2 regions of the Rhizobium sp. WYCCWR 11152 genome follow, and region 1 is predicted to be linked to the other one. Evidence: riboswitches for the same ligand, from Rfam matches in the RefSeq annotation. Region 1 holds a riboswitch; the other holds the start of a gene.

The links. A riboswitch is a leader RNA that binds a small molecule or an ion and turns the genes downstream of it on or off. The one in region 1 is predicted to bind S-adenosylmethionine.
Region 2: it holds a riboswitch for S-adenosylmethionine, as region 1 does, so the genes downstream of both, metA (homoserine O-succinyltransferase) here and G9X67_RS22845 (O-succinylhomoserine sulfhydrylase) in region 1, are expected to answer to the same signal.

Annotation. Positions count from the first base shown of each region.
Region 1 is NZ_JABFCP010000011.1:263,408-271,180, forward strand. It holds gene galE (UDP-glucose 4-epimerase GalE) at 1-750, shown strand, start outside; gene G9X67_RS22820 (glycosyltransferase family 2 protein) at 747-2,654, shown strand; gene G9X67_RS22825 (glycoside hydrolase family 26 protein) at 2,674-3,612, shown strand; gene G9X67_RS22830 (DUF995 domain-containing protein) at 3,631-4,140, shown strand; tRNA gene G9X67_RS22835 (tRNA-Gly) at 4,273-4,346, opposite strand; gene G9X67_RS22840 (2'-deoxycytidine 5'-triphosphate deaminase) at 4,406-5,500, opposite strand; SAM riboswitch at 5,573-5,651, shown strand; gene G9X67_RS22845 (O-succinylhomoserine sulfhydrylase) at 5,694-6,878, shown strand; gene apaG (Co2+/Mg2+ efflux protein ApaG) at 7,162-7,554, shown strand; gene G9X67_RS22855 (hypothetical protein) at 7,759-7,773, opposite strand, start outside.
Region 2 is NZ_JABFCP010000020.1:305,351-313,123, forward strand. It holds gene nagA (N-acetylglucosamine-6-phosphate deacetylase) at 1-103, opposite strand, end outside; gene G9X67_RS28915 (SIS domain-containing protein) at 103-1,134, opposite strand; gene G9X67_RS28920 (GntR family transcriptional regulator) at 1,131-1,904, opposite strand; gene G9X67_RS28925 (aldose epimerase family protein) at 2,039-3,061, opposite strand; gene metA (homoserine O-succinyltransferase) at 3,288-4,211, opposite strand; SAM riboswitch at 4,260-4,337, opposite strand; gene G9X67_RS28935 (ABC transporter ATP-binding protein/permease) at 4,452-6,341, shown strand; gene G9X67_RS28940 (DUF5666 domain-containing protein) at 6,413-7,042, opposite strand; gene G9X67_RS28945 (ABC-F family ATP-binding cassette domain-containing protein) at 7,163-7,773, opposite strand, start outside.

The DNA of each region.
Region 1 (7,773 bases):
TACGTCGGCGAGTCCGTGGAAAACCCAGCGAAATATTACAATAACAATGTCTGCGGTGCATTGTCGCTTATCGATGCCTGCCGGCAGACGGGGCTTCAAAACGTCATCTTCTCATCGAGTTGTGCCGTCTACGGCGTCCCCTCCGTGCTGCCGATCGATGAGACGTTGCCGAAGGCTCCGATCAATCCCTACGGCAAGACCAAGCTGATCTTCGAGCATATGCTCGCCGACTATGCGGCGGCCTACGGCCTGCGGTATGTTGCCCTGCGCTACTTCAATGCCTGTGGAGCCGATCCGGACGGCGAGCTTGGCGAATGGCACGTTCCGGAAACCCATCTCATTCCGCGGGCGCTGCTGGCCGCGGCCGGCCGGATTCCGCACCTGGAGATATTCGGCGATGATTACGATACCCCTGACGGCACCTGCATAAGGGACTATATTCACGTCGCAGATCTCGCGCGCGCCCATGTTCAGGCCTTCACCCATCTCGCCAAAGGCGGAGCAAACCTCGCTGTCAACCTCGGCACCGGTCGGGGTTTTTCCATCAGGGAAGTGCTGCGCGTGATTCAGGAAACGACCGGGTGTGAAGTCCCGGTCGTCATCCATCCACGCCGGCCGGGCGATCCGCCCAGCCTCTACGCCGACGCCAGCCTGGCCCGCGAGACGCTCTGCTTCCAGCCTCGATATTCCGACCTCGAAACCATCGTGCGGACGGCGGCTCCGTTCTTCGGACTGGAGGCGCGCGCGTGACCGAACTTGCGATTACCCGAGCGATGCATGCTCCGGAACCCTCCCACGAGCCACTTCTTGTCCCGGTTCTGACCGGACATCGACGGGCCGAATATCTGTTCTCGGCGGCCGTATGGTCCTGCGCCTTCGCCTATTTCTGGATCTGGTGGCTGGAGCCGCGCCATCACGTCGATGCTTTCGGCACAATTACGGTGAGCCTCGTTCTTGCCTGGGTTACCGCTCTGCCGGCCTATTTCATCGTCGTCTTCTATCGGGCGGCAAGACCGAACGGTCCCTTGCGCCTGCCGGCGGGCAGTCGAGTGGCCATGGTCGTGACCAAGGCGCCGGCCGAACCCTTCTCGGTCGTCCGTGAGACCCTGCTGGCAATGCTTGCCCAGGAGGTGGAACACGACACCTGGCTTGCCGACGAAGACCCTTCCCCCGAGACTCTCGACTGGTGCTCCGGGCACGGGGTCCTCGTCTCGACCCGCAAGGGGCGATCCGATTATCATCGGACGTCGTGGCCCCGACGCACGCGGTGCAAGGAAGGCAACCTCGCCTTCTTCTACGACCACTACGGCTACAGCCGCTACGATTTCGTGGCGCAACTCGATGCGGATCATGTTCCCGCGCCCGACTATCTCTTCCATATGCTGCGTCCGTTCGCCGATCCAAAGGTCGGCTATGTCTCCGCCCCCAGCATTTGCGACAAGAACGCTTCCGAAAGCTGGTCGGCACGTGGAAGGCTCTATGCCGAGGCCAGCATGCATGGCTCGCTCCAAGCCGGTTACAATGGCGGCCTGGCGCCGATGTGCATAGGGTCGCATTACGCGGTACGTACCGTCGCCCTCAAACAGATCGGCGGCCTCGGTCCGGAGTTGGCTGAAGACCATTCGACGACATTGATGATGAATGCCGGCGGCTGGCGGGGTGTGCATGCGCTGGATGCCATCGCCCATGGTGACGGCCCCAGAACCTTCAGCGATCTCGTGACGCAGGAATTCCAGTGGTCGCGCAGCCTGGTCATGGTGCTGTTGCGGTACTCGCCCAGCCTCCTCGGCCGGCTGCCGCCCCGGCTCAAGTTCCAGTTCCTCTTTTCGCAACTCTGGTATCCGCTTTTTGCGTTCTTTATGTTGCTCATGTTTGCATTGCCGATCATCGCGCTCGTGCGCGGCCAGAACTTCGTGACGGTGACCTACCCCGATTTCCTGGCGCATTTCGCACCGCTTTCTATCGCTCTCGTGGTGATGGCTTATCGCTGGCGCGCCAGCAGCTCGTTCCGCCCCTACGACGCCAAGATCCTGAGCTGGGAATGCATGCTCTTTCTCTTCGCGCGCTGGCCCTGGGCGCTCGCCGGCACGCTGGCTGCGGTGCACGATTTTGTGACAGGCTCCTTCGTCGATTTCCGCGTCACGCCGAAAGGCCGGTCGGAAGTCGATCTGCTGCCGGTGCGTGTCCTTGCGCCCTACGCTGTGCTGGCGCTCATGGCGGTATTGCCTGCCCTGGCAATCGGCGATGCCGGCGCCTCCAAGGGTGGCTACTTCTTTACCATCCTGAACGCCGCAATCTACTGCGCGCTGCTGTTGGTCATCGTCGGGCGCCATTCGAAGGAAAATACGGTTGCGGCGGCCCCGCGTTTCTACCGTCCGGCGATGGCGACCGTGCTTCTTGCGCTTGTCGCGTTGCCGGGCGCTGCAACCATCATGCGCGGAAAGGATGCGACCGAGGCACTCGCCTGGGGCAGCGGCCGCCTTCAGCTGTTCGAAGAGCGCTACGCCGCCTCCGGTGCAGGCCGGGGCGGGACCGCCCTGCGCACGATCTTCTTCAAACCACGATGGATTTCCGATCCGGAGGAGATCCAACTGAGAACGGATGCCGCTCACCCGGATGTGCGGCCGAGCGTGGAGGAAATACACAATGCATAGCCCATCCAAAATAGCCCTGTTGTCGTTAACCGGCCTGTTGCTGTCGGGAGTCGCGGTCCTGCCTACCGCTCTGGGCAGTTCTGCCGAAGGGCAGCCGCTTGCAATGACGATATCGTCCATTGCGCCGCCGACCAAAATGCCGGTCGTCACGAAGGAGTCGATCACGTTCGGCGCCTATGATCCGCACGGAGATTTAGGCGCCTCGCCCGATTCGAAGATCGAACACCTCTTCCTGCCCTGGGAAGATGTCGATCTGCGCACGCTCGTCCTCGCCGACGATTATGCGCAAGCGCGTGGCCGCACCCTGCTGATCTCGGTCGAGCCCTGGACCTGGTCGACCGGTTCGCGCCAAACCTCGCAGGAACTGCTGCACAGCATCCTCAACGGTTCGCGCGATGCGAACATGGCCGCCGTCTGCTCGACTGCTGCCAAGCTGAAAAGTCCGGTCATCATTCGCTGGGGACAGGAAATGGACGAAACCGACAGCCAGTTCTCCTGGTCGCATTGGCAGGGCGACGATTATGCCAAGGCCTATCGCCGGATGGTGGAGGTCTGCAAGGTCCACCTGAAGACGGCCAAATACATGTGGTCACCGAAGGGCAATGAGGGGCTTCAAGCCTTTTATCCCGGCAACGATGTCGTCGATCTCATCGGGCTCTCGGTCTTTGGCCTGGAGCAATACGACAGAGACAAGACTGGCCGTGACCAGACGTTTGCCGAACACCTTGCGCCCGGATACGCCCGTGTCGCTGGTTACGGCAAGCCCATCATGGTTGCCGAACTCGGCTACGAAGGCGGCGATTCCTTCGTGCGAAACTGGGCTGAGAGCGTAACGAAACGCTATCCCCAGTTCCCGGCGCTCAGCGCCGTTATCTACTTCAACGACCGTGAAGTCTATCCGTGGCCGGACGGCTATGGCCGCCCCGACTGGCGGGTCGTCCGCCAAAGCATCAATTGAACAAGAAGGAACCTGAACATGTCCATGCTTCAAAAAATGTTCCTGGCCGCGGCCCTGACCAGCGGTATCGCCACGGCCGCGTCCGCTGCCGGAACCAATGAGCCTGCGGGGATCGAGACCGCAAAGCCGATGAGCAGCGCGGAAATCTATCGGCTCTACAACCAGAATTCCTGGATGTGGAAAGCCGGCGCCGGCTACTTCTCCGCAAAGGCGCGTCGCTTTACCGCCTGGTCGCGGGAAAATGGCTCGCCGTCCTTCGGCACGGGCCGCTGGTTCATCACGGAGTCGGGGAAACTCTGCTTCAACGCCGACTGGCACGCCAAGACCGGAACGGCGACGGCAATCACCTGCTTCAGCCACCGCAAGAAGGGCGGCCTGATCTATCAGAAACGCGAACCGGACGGTGAATGGTACGTTTTCAAGAGCGCACCGGCACAAGCCACCGACGAATTCGCAAAGCTTCGCCACGGCGACTACGTGAGGTCTCAATTGGGGAGGATTGAGACGAGCGTCAGTAAGACCAAATAAAGGCGAAGCTAGGGGTTGCGCGCGGCCGAGGCGCCATCTGTATCCTTGTAGGAGCCGATGCCTGCGCGCAACCCTTTTCATAAAAGATTGCGAAGCGCCTTCAAAAGGCGGCGAACGGACGGCCGGGGCAGCTGGAGCGGGTGAAGGGAATCGAACCCTCGTATTCAGCTTGGGAAGCTGCTGCTCTACCATTGAGCTACACCCGCGATGATGCGAGATTTCCAACAGATGGGGGCCGCTGTCAAGTCGCGCCGGGTGCAACGCTTCAGATGCGGAAGTGTTTCGAGAGTTTCAGGCCCTGGGCCTGGTAGTTGGAGCCGAGGCCGGAGCCGTAGAGGCTGGCGGGCTTTTCCTGCATATGTTCGTAGACGAGGCGGCCGACGATCTGGCCGTCTTCGAGGATGAAGGGCACTTCGTGGCTGCGCACTTCGAGCACCGCGCGGCTGCCGCGTCCGCCGGCAGGCGCATGGCCGAAGCCCGGATCGAAGAAGCCGGCATAATGGACGCGGAATTCGCCGACCAGCGGATCGAAGGGGGTCATCTCGGCTGCGTAATCCGGCGGCACATGCACGGCCTCGCGCGAGACGAGGATATAGAACTCATCGGGATCGAGGATCAGCTCGTTACGGCCGCGGCTGTGGAGCGGTTCCCAGAAATCGAAGAGGTCGTGCTCGGCCTTCTTGTCGACGTCGACGACGGCAGTGTGATGTTTGCCGCGATAGCCGATCAGGCCGTCCTTGTCTCCGGCGAGGTCGATCGACAGGGCAATGCCGCCGCCGGAAACATTGGGCAGCTTGCTGGCAACCAGCGTCTCGCTTTCATGCAGCTTCAAAAGTTCCGGCTCGCCGAGCAGGGCCTGGCCGACGCGGAAACGGATCTGCGACAGGCGTGAGCCGCGGCGCACGACGATCGGGAAGGTGCGCGGGCTGATTTCGAGATAGAGCGGGCCGGAATAGCCTGATGGAATCTTGTCGAATTCCTGGGCGTAATCGGTGATGACGCGGGTGAAGATATCGAGGCGCCCGGTCGAGCTCTTCGGGTTGGCCGATGCCGACATCTCGGCCGGCAGCGCTAAGCTCTCCATCAACGGCACGATATAGACGCAGCCGGTTTCAAGCACCGCGCCTTCGGAGAGGTCGATCACATGCAGGCTCAGCCGGTCGAGCTTGTCGGATACCAGATGCGAGGGGCCGGGCATGAAGCTGGCGCGCACGCGAAAAGCCTTGCCGCCCAAGCGCAGGTCGAGGCTTGCCGGCTGGATCTGGTCGCGGTCCAGCTCCCGCTCGGAGATCAGACGCCCCGTTTCGAACAGCGCGGAGATCGCGCGATCCGCCAGAATTCCCGTTTCGCGAGCCATCATGCCTCATCCATCATTTGCGCCGACAAAACCAAACTCGGGGAATTGACGCAAGCAGCTAACAGCAGTATTGCAGAATTATCCCGTGGTGATTTGGCCGGTCGGCTTGCAGCCACGTTAAATAAGTGGCTAAAAAGACCGGGTTGAAACCGGTCTGCTTTTGCGACCGGTTTTTTTGTTATGTGAAGGTGATGGCATGAGCAAGACCTGGCGCCCGGCAACCCAACTCGTCCACGGTGGCACGCTGCGTTCGCAATATGGCGAGACGTCCGAGGCAATCTATCTCACCCAAGGCTTCGTCTACGAGACGTCGGAGGCGGCCGAAGCCCGCTTCAAGGGCGAGACGGAGGGCTTCATCTACGCCCGCTACGGCAGCCCGACCAACGACATGTTCGAAAAGCGCATGTGCATGCTGGAAGGCGCCGAAGACGCCCGCGCCACCGCTTCCGGCATGGCCGCCGTCACCGCGGCGATCCTCTGCCAGCTAAAGGCCGGCGATCATATCGTCGCCGCGCGTGCCCTGTTCGGCTCCTGCCGCTGGGTCGTCGAGACGCTGGCGCCGAAATACGGCATTGACTGCACGCTGATCGACGGCCGGGATCTGGCGAACTGGGAAAAGGCGATCACGCCGAAGACCAAGGTGTTCTTCCTGGAAAGCCCGACCAATCCGACGCTCGAAGTGATCGATATCGCAGGCGTTGCCAAGCTCGCCAACCAGATCGGCGCCAAGGTCGTCGTCGACAACGTTTTCGCGACACCGCTCTTCCAGAAGCCCTTGGAGCTCGGCGCCCATATCGTCGTCTATTCCGCCACCAAGCATATTGACGGACAGGGCCGCTGCCTCGGCGGCGTCGTCCTTTCCGACAAGGAATGGATCGACGAGAACCTGCACGACTATTTCCGCCATACCGGCCCGGCCATGTCGCCGTTCAATGCCTGGACGCTGCTGAAGGGCATCGAGACGCTGCCGCTGCGTGTGCGCCAGCAGACCGAGAATGCGGCGAAGATCGCCGATTTCCTGGCCGAGCAAGGCAAGGTCGCCAAGGTCATCTATCCCGGCCGCAAGGACCATCCGCAGGCCGATATCATCGCCAAGCAGATGACCGGCGGCTCGACGCTGGTCGCCTTCGAGCTGAAGGGCGGCAAGGATGCGGCCTTCGCGCTGCAGAACGCGCTCGAGATCATCAAGATCTCCAACAATCTCGGCGACAGCAAGAGCCTGATCACCCATCCGGCAACGACGACGCACAAGAACCTGACCGAAGAGGCACGCGCCGAACTCGGCATTTCTCCGGGTACGGTCCGCCTTTCGGCCGGCATCGAGGATACCGACGACCTGATCGAGGATTTCGCGAAGGCGCTTGCCAAGGTCTCGGCCTGATCGACAGTCATGACGGCCGGACCCCACCCGGGTTCGGCCGGATCTCACCAAGGTGAGGCCGTGCCGGACCTCACTGGGTGAGGCCGGATCTCACCAAGGTGAGACCGGGGGGAACAAGTTCGCTCGCCGCGGCGTTCCGAAACGGAATTAACACTGACAATTAGGCTTAACGATCGAAAACCCCTCGGATCACAGCCATTTCAGCGATGATAATTGTTCCGTTTCTTGACGGACAGGGCCTCTTATAAGATACGGGTAACATATCTTGACTAAGGTGCAAGGCATGTATCGCGCCCTCACAAGAGAGATCGAAGTAGTCGTCGAGCCGTTCTATCTGGAGGAGCAATCCGATCCGGAAGACGACCGCTATGTCTGGGGTTACCGGATTGTCATCAGCAACAATTCCGGCATAGCCGTTCGGCTGGTCAACCGTTACTGGAACATCACCGACCAGAACGGCCAGGTGGACGAGGTGACCGGCCCCGGCGTCGTCGGCGAGCAGCCGCGGCTCAGCCCCGGCGACACCTACGAATATTCCTCCGGCTGCCCGCTCGACACACCCTCAGGGCTGATGTTCGGCCATTACCAGATGGAAACGGACGACGGCGAGATGTTCGATGTCGACATCCCCGCCTTCTCGCTGGACTCCCCGGGGCTGCTGCGGGTGCTTAACTAAACGCATGATCCCAAAATCGAGCGCGGGTTGAAGGCGGCAGAAGGCCTAAGCGCGTCCTATCGGGCGCAAGGGATCCAGACGTCATTTTCATCAGTCATCTACTAAAGCGCGTCGCGATCCTTCAGATTCGCGTACCGCACTTTAGGTCTTTGTTTTTCGCATGTCTTTGCAGCAAAACCGCTGCACACTTTGGCGAGACATGCTTTAAAGGTCAAAAGG
Region 2 (7,773 bases), on a different contig from region 1:
CGACGATCGCTTCGACGCGGCCGCCGGCAACGATGAGGGCTTTGTCGTCGTGGAAGCGCTCGCCGTCGAAAATGCGGGCGCCGAGGAAGATCTTGCGGGCCATCAGACCGTCTCCGTCACCTTGAGCAGGTTTGCCGGCTTGTCGGGATCGAAGCCCTTGCGGCGCGTCACCGACTCGATCAGCCGGTAGTAGACAAGCAGCGACACCAGCGGATCGACAAGGCCGTTGCCCGTCGTCGGTACGCGCAGATGGACGCCGGAAAGCGGCTGCGTCGAGAAGCCGACGGTGGTGGCGCCGAGTTTCTGCAGGCGTTCCAGCGCCTGCACATTGTTGGCGAAGGCCGCGTCGTCAGGCGCAAAGGCGACGATCGGGAAGCCCGGCTGCACCAGGCGCATCGGGCCATGCATCAGTTCCGCCAGCGAAAAGGCTTCGGCATGCAGGCCGGAGGTTTCCTTGGCCTTCAGCGCAGCTTCGAGCGCGATCGCGAAGGCTGGGCCGCGGCCGGCCGTATAAAGCGAGGTCGCGTTGAAGAGCACCTCCTCGGCTGCCGCCGTGTCGATCCCGGCGGTCGCCGACAGCGCCTCCGGCAGCTTGCCGAGCGCCGCCTGCAAATCGGACGCACCGCCGATCGCAGCCGTCACCCCGGAAAGGGCGGCGACCGAGGCGATGAAGGATTTTGTCGCCGCGACACTCTTTTCCGCGCCGGCATTGAGACCGAGAACGATGTCGGCCTGCTTCGCAAGTGGGCTATCGGTGACGTTGACGACGGCGATCGTCGTTGCTCCGCCCTTCTTCGCTGCATCCTGCAGCGCGACGATGTCGGGGCTGGCACCCGACTGCGAGACGGTGAAATGGACACCGCCCTTCAGATGCAGCGCCGCACCATAGACCGAAGCGATCGACGGGCCGACCGAGGCGACCGGAACGCCACAGGTGATCTCGAACAGATATTTGAAAAAGGTGGCGGCGTGGTCCGAGGAGCCGCGCGCCGCCGTCGTCACCACGCTCGGGCGGGCGGACGAAAACAGCCGGGCGATCTCGGCAAAGACCGGTTTTTCCTTTTCGAGCAGCGTGGCGACCACCTCTGGCGATTGGCCGGCTTCCTGCAGCATCAGTGACTGGTTGTCATTCATAGGTCATCTCCGATTCTCAATTCGGCAACGAAATCATAGGCATCGCCGCGATAATGCGAGCGGGTGTATTCGACGACGCGTTGGTCTTCCAGGCGCGAGACACGTTCGATCAGAAGCGCCGGCGCGCCTGATTTGACGTTCAGAATCGCGGCGGAGGACGGATCAAGCGTGACCGCCGTCAACCGCTGCAGCGCGCGCACGGGCCTATGGCCACTGGCCGTCAGCGCATCGTAGAGCGATCCCTCGCCGCCGGCATCGTGCCCCAGGAACTTGATCGGCACCACGGCGCGTTCGATCGCCAGCGGCAGGCCGTCGGCAAGGCGCAAGCGGTCGAGTCTCAGCACCGGCTCGTCGCCGCCGAGGCCGAGCAGGAAGGATTCCTCCGGCGACGGCGTGTTGACCGCCCGCGACAATATCCGTGCGGCCGGCAGACGCCCGCGCGAGCGCATGTCGGCGGAGAAGGAGGAAAGCCGCCACAGCGACTGTTCCATGCGTTCCACCCTGCTCGATACGAAAGTACCGCTTCCATGGCGCGATTCCAGTGCGCCGGATGCCATCAGATCGCGATAGGCGGTGCGCACGGTGACACGGCCGAGCTTCAGAGCCTCGGCAAGGTCGCGCTCACCCGGGAGTGCGGTGCCGGGCTTCAGCAGCCCTTCCTGAATGAGGCCGGTCAGCGTCTGCGCCAGCCGCTTGTAGAGCGGTCCGGTCAGCGCCTCGTCACGCAGGCCGCGGCTGTTCAGTTCCGCTATCAGACTGGTTCTATCCATGGGCACACAATAGAACCTATATAGAACCAATCGGCAAGACAGAATCGAGCGCAGAAAGAAAAAACCCTCGCCGGCGGCGGACCGGCAAGGGTTTCATAGCGATCAAATTTGACAGTCGTGCGTCCGCGGGGCGCTCAGTTCTTGGTGAAGATATAATCCGTCTCCTGGCGCAGCACTTCGCCGGGGCGCAGGACCGCATTCGGAAAACCTTGGTGATTGATGGCATCCGGCCAGACCTGTGTCTCCAGGCAGAAGCCGGCGAATGGGCCGTATTTGCGCCCGCCGATGCCGGGCGCCGCGACATCGAGCTTGAAGCCGGCATAGAACTGCACGCCTGGCTCCGTGCTGCGCACTTCCAGCGACACACCGGAATAGAGGCTGCGGGCAAGCGCGACGCTCCGCTTGGCGGTACGCTCGCCCGACAGGCAGAAATTATGGTCGTAAAACGCTTGTTGGCTGCCGACGAAACGCTTCATCGGCGCCATCTCGCGGAAATCGAATTCCGTGCCCTCGACGGGACGGATCTCACCGGTCGGCACCTGCTTCTCATCGGTCGGCAGATAGTGATCGGCGGCAATCATGATGTCGTGGCCAAGCGCGTCTTCGCGACCGTCGAGATTGAAATAGGCGTGCTGGCAGACATTGGCGAGCGTCGGCTGGTCGCTGGTCGATTCATAGGTGATCGACAGTTCACCATTGCCATGCACCCGGAAAGTCGCCTGGATGGTGCAATTGCCGGGATAGCCAGCGCGGCCATCGGGATCGACGATCTTCAGCACCACGCGGTCGACGTCATGCTCGACGATCGTCCAATTGCGTTTGGCGATATTGTCGCTGCCGCCATGCAGATGCGTCACGCCGTTTTCATTCAGTTCGAGCTGATAGTCTTTGTCGTCAAGCGTGAACCTGCCGCCGCCGACGCGGTTGGCGCAGCGGCCGGGCGTCGCGCCGAAGTAGGACGAATAGAGGAGGTAGCTGTCGAAATCGTCGAAGCCGAGCTGCAGCGGCGCATCATGTCCCTCGAGACGCAGATCCTGGATGACCGCGCCCCAGCTGATGATCTTGGCCGTCAGCCCGCCGCCCTTGATCACGACGCGATAGACGGTCTCGCCCGCCTGCGTCTGCCCGAAAACGTCCCGCTCCAACTTATCCGACATGATCGACCGTCCATTCTGTCCCTGCTGAAAATTCCTCAATTCGGAATCGATTTGAGGAATGTGCAGCGATTGAAAGTGTGCATTGCACGTCCGACGAAGACGCGCGGTGTGGTAGGCTTCAGGACAGGAACCTGCCCGGATTTGCTTCGATCCGCAACCGGCGGATCAGAAAGAAAAGCCACAGCAGTGGTGCGGCGGCATCGGCTCCAGGCGTGATCGGCAACGGTCAGAGATCGCTGCCGATCTCTTCCACATCAAAGGGCGTCGTCTGGTAGATTTCGTTGATCCAGTTGCCGAACAAAAGATGCGCATGGCTGCGCCAGCGGTTCTGCGGCGCAAGCGCCGGATCGTTATGCGGGAAGTAATTGTGCGGCATCTTGATCGGCACGCCGGCATTGACGTCGCGGAAATACTCGTCGGAAAGCGACGTGGAATCATATTCGACGTGGTTGAACATGTAGAGCCGCCGGCCCCTCTTCTCATGCACGAGGCAGACGCCCATTTCGCTGGACTCCATCAGGATCTCCAGGCTTTCGGATTTCTCGATATCGGCGCGGCGCACTTCGGTCCAGCGCGACACCGGCACTTCGAAATTGTCGGAAAAGCCGTTGAGATAGATCGAGGAAGGCTTCAGGTTCCGGTGGCGGTAGACGCCGAAGGCCTTCTCTTTCAGCTCGTATTTCGGAACGCCGTGAAAATGATAGACTGCCGCCATCGCGCCCCAGCAGACGTTCATCGTCGAATGGACGTTCGTTTCCGTCCAGTCAAGAATCTCCTGCATCTCCGGCCAATAGGTGACATCCTCATAGGGCAAAAGCTCGATCGGCGCCCCGGTGATGATGAAGCCGTCGAACTTGCGGTGCTTTACTTCTTCCCAGGTCTGGTAGAAGGCAAGCAGATGGTCCTCGGACGTATTCTTCGCCTTGTGGCCGCCGATACGGATAAGCGACAGCTCCACCTGCAGCGGCGAGGCGCCGACGAGACGGGCCATCTGCAGTTCGGTCTTGATCTTGTTCGGCATGAGGTTGAGCAGCCCGATCTGCAACGGTCGGATATCCTGACGGATCGCCAACGTCTCGGTCATCACCCGCACACCCTCCTGAACCAGGGTTTCGAAGGCGGGCAGCGTATCGGGGATCTTGATGGGCATTGCGGTCACTCGATCAAAAACAAAAAACCGGCGGCGACAAAAATCGCTACCGGTCCGCACGCGGCCCTTTAGCGACTTTTTTAACGTGGCTGCAAGCCGGCCGGCCAAATCACCACGGAGGCCTTAATTAGACCCAGTCGGATTGCGAATCAACTGGCGAATACATGCAGGAGAGACTCATGCAAGCATCATCACACTTTAATGACTGATAGAATCTGTTGATAGACCGGTAACGCCACCATGTTATTTATAAGGGTATGGGCGATTTGGAAAAGCGTAATGGCAGATAAAATCGAGGGGAGGCCGGGCATCCGGAGGCAGGATAGGGTAGGGTATGATTTAAGCCTGACATATCGCCTCGGCGTCATGTTCTCAGCATTCTGGAATTCGGAAGTGCGTGGCAAGGTGCTGTTTCTGGCGACCGTGCTGATCCTCGTTATCCTGGCGACGTCCTACGGCCAGGTCATTTTGAACGAGTGGAATGCGCCCTTCTACGACTCGCTGGAGCGCCGCGACCTCGGCGAATTCTTCCACCAACTCGAAATCTTCGCGATGATCGCCGGCACACTGCTGCTGCTCAACGTGCTGCAGGCCTGGCTGAATCAGATGACGGCGCTCTATATGCGCGAAGGCTTGTCCCGCGATCTGGTTGACCAGTGGCTGAAGCGCAAGCGGGCGCTGCGGCTTGCCTCCAGCGGCCTGATCGGCGTCAATCCGGACCAGCGCCTGCACGAAGATTCCCGCAACCTCGCCGAAAGCACGACGGGATTGGTTCTCGGCCTGCTGCAGTCGACCATTCTTCTGGTGAGCTTCATCGGCGTGCTCTGGGAACTTTCCAGCGGCTTCATCTTCCGCATCAGCGGCCATAGCTTCTCCATTCCAGGCTACATGGTCTGGGCGGCGATTTTCTATGCCGCTTCCGCCTCGGTGCTGAGCCAGGTCGTCGGTCGGAAGCTGGTGAAGCTCAATGCCGACCGTTTTTCGAAAGAGGCCGAGCTTCGCTTCACGCTGATGCATGCCAATGAGAACATGCCGGCAATTACTGTTGCCCGCGGCGAGGAGAACGAACGCCGGCGCATCAACACCGACATCAGCTCGGTCCTGACAGTCGTCAAGCGGCTTGCCATGGCCAATACCAATCTCACCTGGGTTTCGGCCGGCTATGGCTGGCTGGTGATCGTCATCCCGATCATCGTTGCCGCCCCCGCCTATTTCTCTGGCGGCCTCACCCTCGGCCAGCTGATGATGTCGGTCGGTGCCTTCAACCAGGTCAACACGGCGCTGCGCTGGTATGTCTCCAATTTCGGCCCGATCGCCGAATGGCGCGCCACGCTGATGCGCGTCACCGATTTCCGCCAGGCGCTGGTCGAGATGGAAGAGGACTTCGACCTCAAGGACAGCATCGCCTATGAAAACGCCGCGCCCGACACGCTGACGTTGAAGGATGTGGTGATCGTCGCCAAGGTCGGCGAAGACATCGAGGAATGCGGCGGTTTTCGCCTGCGTGAAACCGATGTCGTGATCAAGGCCGGCGAAAAGATCATGATCAACGGCGATCACAGCGTCAATCGCAAGCTGCTCTTCCAGGCGATGGCCGGCCTCTGGCCGTGCGGCAGCGGCACGATAGGCCTGCCGCCAATCGACGACATGCTCTTCGTTCCGCAGGTTGCCTATGTTCCCGGCGGCACGCTGCGCGAGGCGCTGGCCTTTCCCGAACGTCCCGAAGCCTACGAGAAAGCCGCCGTCGAGGCGGCCCTCGACAAGGTTGGTCTCCATTCGCTGATCGCAAGGCTCGATACCCGCGCCCGCTGGGACAAGATGCTCGACGGCGACCAGCAGAAAGCGATCGGATTTGCCCGGCTGCTTCTCGTGCGCCCGCGCTGGATCATCTTCGACGAAGTGCTGGAAGGCATGGAGCCGGAATTACAGGAAACGATGGCCAAACTGCTCACCTCGATGCCCGAAAGCGGCATGATCTATATCGGCCGCTCCGAGGCCTATCTCGAGGCGCTGAGGCCGCGCGTGCTGCATCTGCAGGCGCTGCCTTCAGCATCCGAGGAGCCGCCTGCCGTCCAGACCGGCGCCAGCGCCAGTGCGGGCGCTGCCGCCGTGCCCGCGCCGGCGCTTTAATGCATGCCGCCCAAAAGTGTGGAGCGGTTTTGGGATGACGGCACGCATAAGACAAGGATTTGAGCCGCTGGTCACATCGGCGGTATGACGCCGTTGAGACCGACGGCGATCTGGCTGGCCGAGATGCTGCCATCCGCCGCCTTCTCGCCGGTGACGACGACGCCGGCGCCGGGCTTCAGATCATCCTTGGTCGCAGGCGCCAACGTCACGATCGGCGTGCCATCGGCAATCGAGATGGTCTTTTCCTTGCCCTGATAGGTCAGCGTGATCGTGTGGCCGTCGACGGATTTGACGGCGTTGCTGACAGTCGCGTTGGTCATCTGGCTGTTCGGCTGCGCATCCCAGGGACGGTTGCCCTCACCGGTTCCCTTCATCGACGCCGGAAAGATCAGCACCTCGATCGCCCCATCCGGGCCCGTGCCCTTCGGAAGCGAAGCGACGCCGACGAAATCGCCGGGTTTGATATCCTCGACCGAGGCTTGTCTGATGCCGCCGACCTTCCAGCCGGCTTTTAGCGCGACCGTCGCATCACTGCCCTCGCGCGTCTTGACGACGAGCGTATCGCCGCTGAGGCTTTCGATTGCGCCGCGAACACGAATGCGCTGGGCATCCTGCGCCTGTGCGGCTTGCGACAGGGCAAGCGCAACGAGGCTGCCGGCAGTAAGTGCTGTGAGAAAACGGGAATGAGGCTTGCGAGACATATGACTTTTCCTTGTCGCCATTGCGATCGGCAATATCCCCGGCTGCCGGACGGCACCTTATGCCGCAGGACGACACACTGACGAATCAAGGAAAAGTGAGCCTTCAGCCTCGAGAAAATCTCAGCCTTCCAGCTCTTCCCGCAGCATTTCGAGCTCCAGCCACTCCTCTTCCATGTCAGTCAGGCCGGCGCGCAGTTTTTCCATCTCCCCGGCAAGCCGGTTGAAGGCTGCGGGATCGCGCGTGAAAAGATTGGGATCTGCCATCAGCTGTTCGCGCTTGGCGATTTCGGCTTCGGTCTTCGCCATTTCCTTCGGCAGGTTTTCCAGTGCAAATTTCTGCTTGAAGGAGAGCTTGACCTTCGAGCTGCCTGACGCTGTTGCTTGCTGCGTCTTCGGCTTCTCCGCCGCCTTCTCGGCTCTCTTGCGCTCCTCGAGCGCGCCCTTGCGCTGTACAAGCATGTCCGAGTAGCCGCCGGCATATTCGATCCAGCGACCATCAGGCGCATCCGGCACGGCGGGTGCGATCGTCGAGGTCACGGTGCGGTCGAGGAAATCGCGGTCGTGGCTGACGAGAATGACGGTGCCGGGAAAACCGGCGACAATCTCCTGCAGGAGATCGAGCGTTTCGATATCGAGATCGTTGGTCGGCTCGTCGAGGATCAAGAGGTTCGTCGGGCGCGAAAGGATGCGCGCCAGCATCAGCCGGGCGCGTTCGCCGCCGGAGAGGTTTC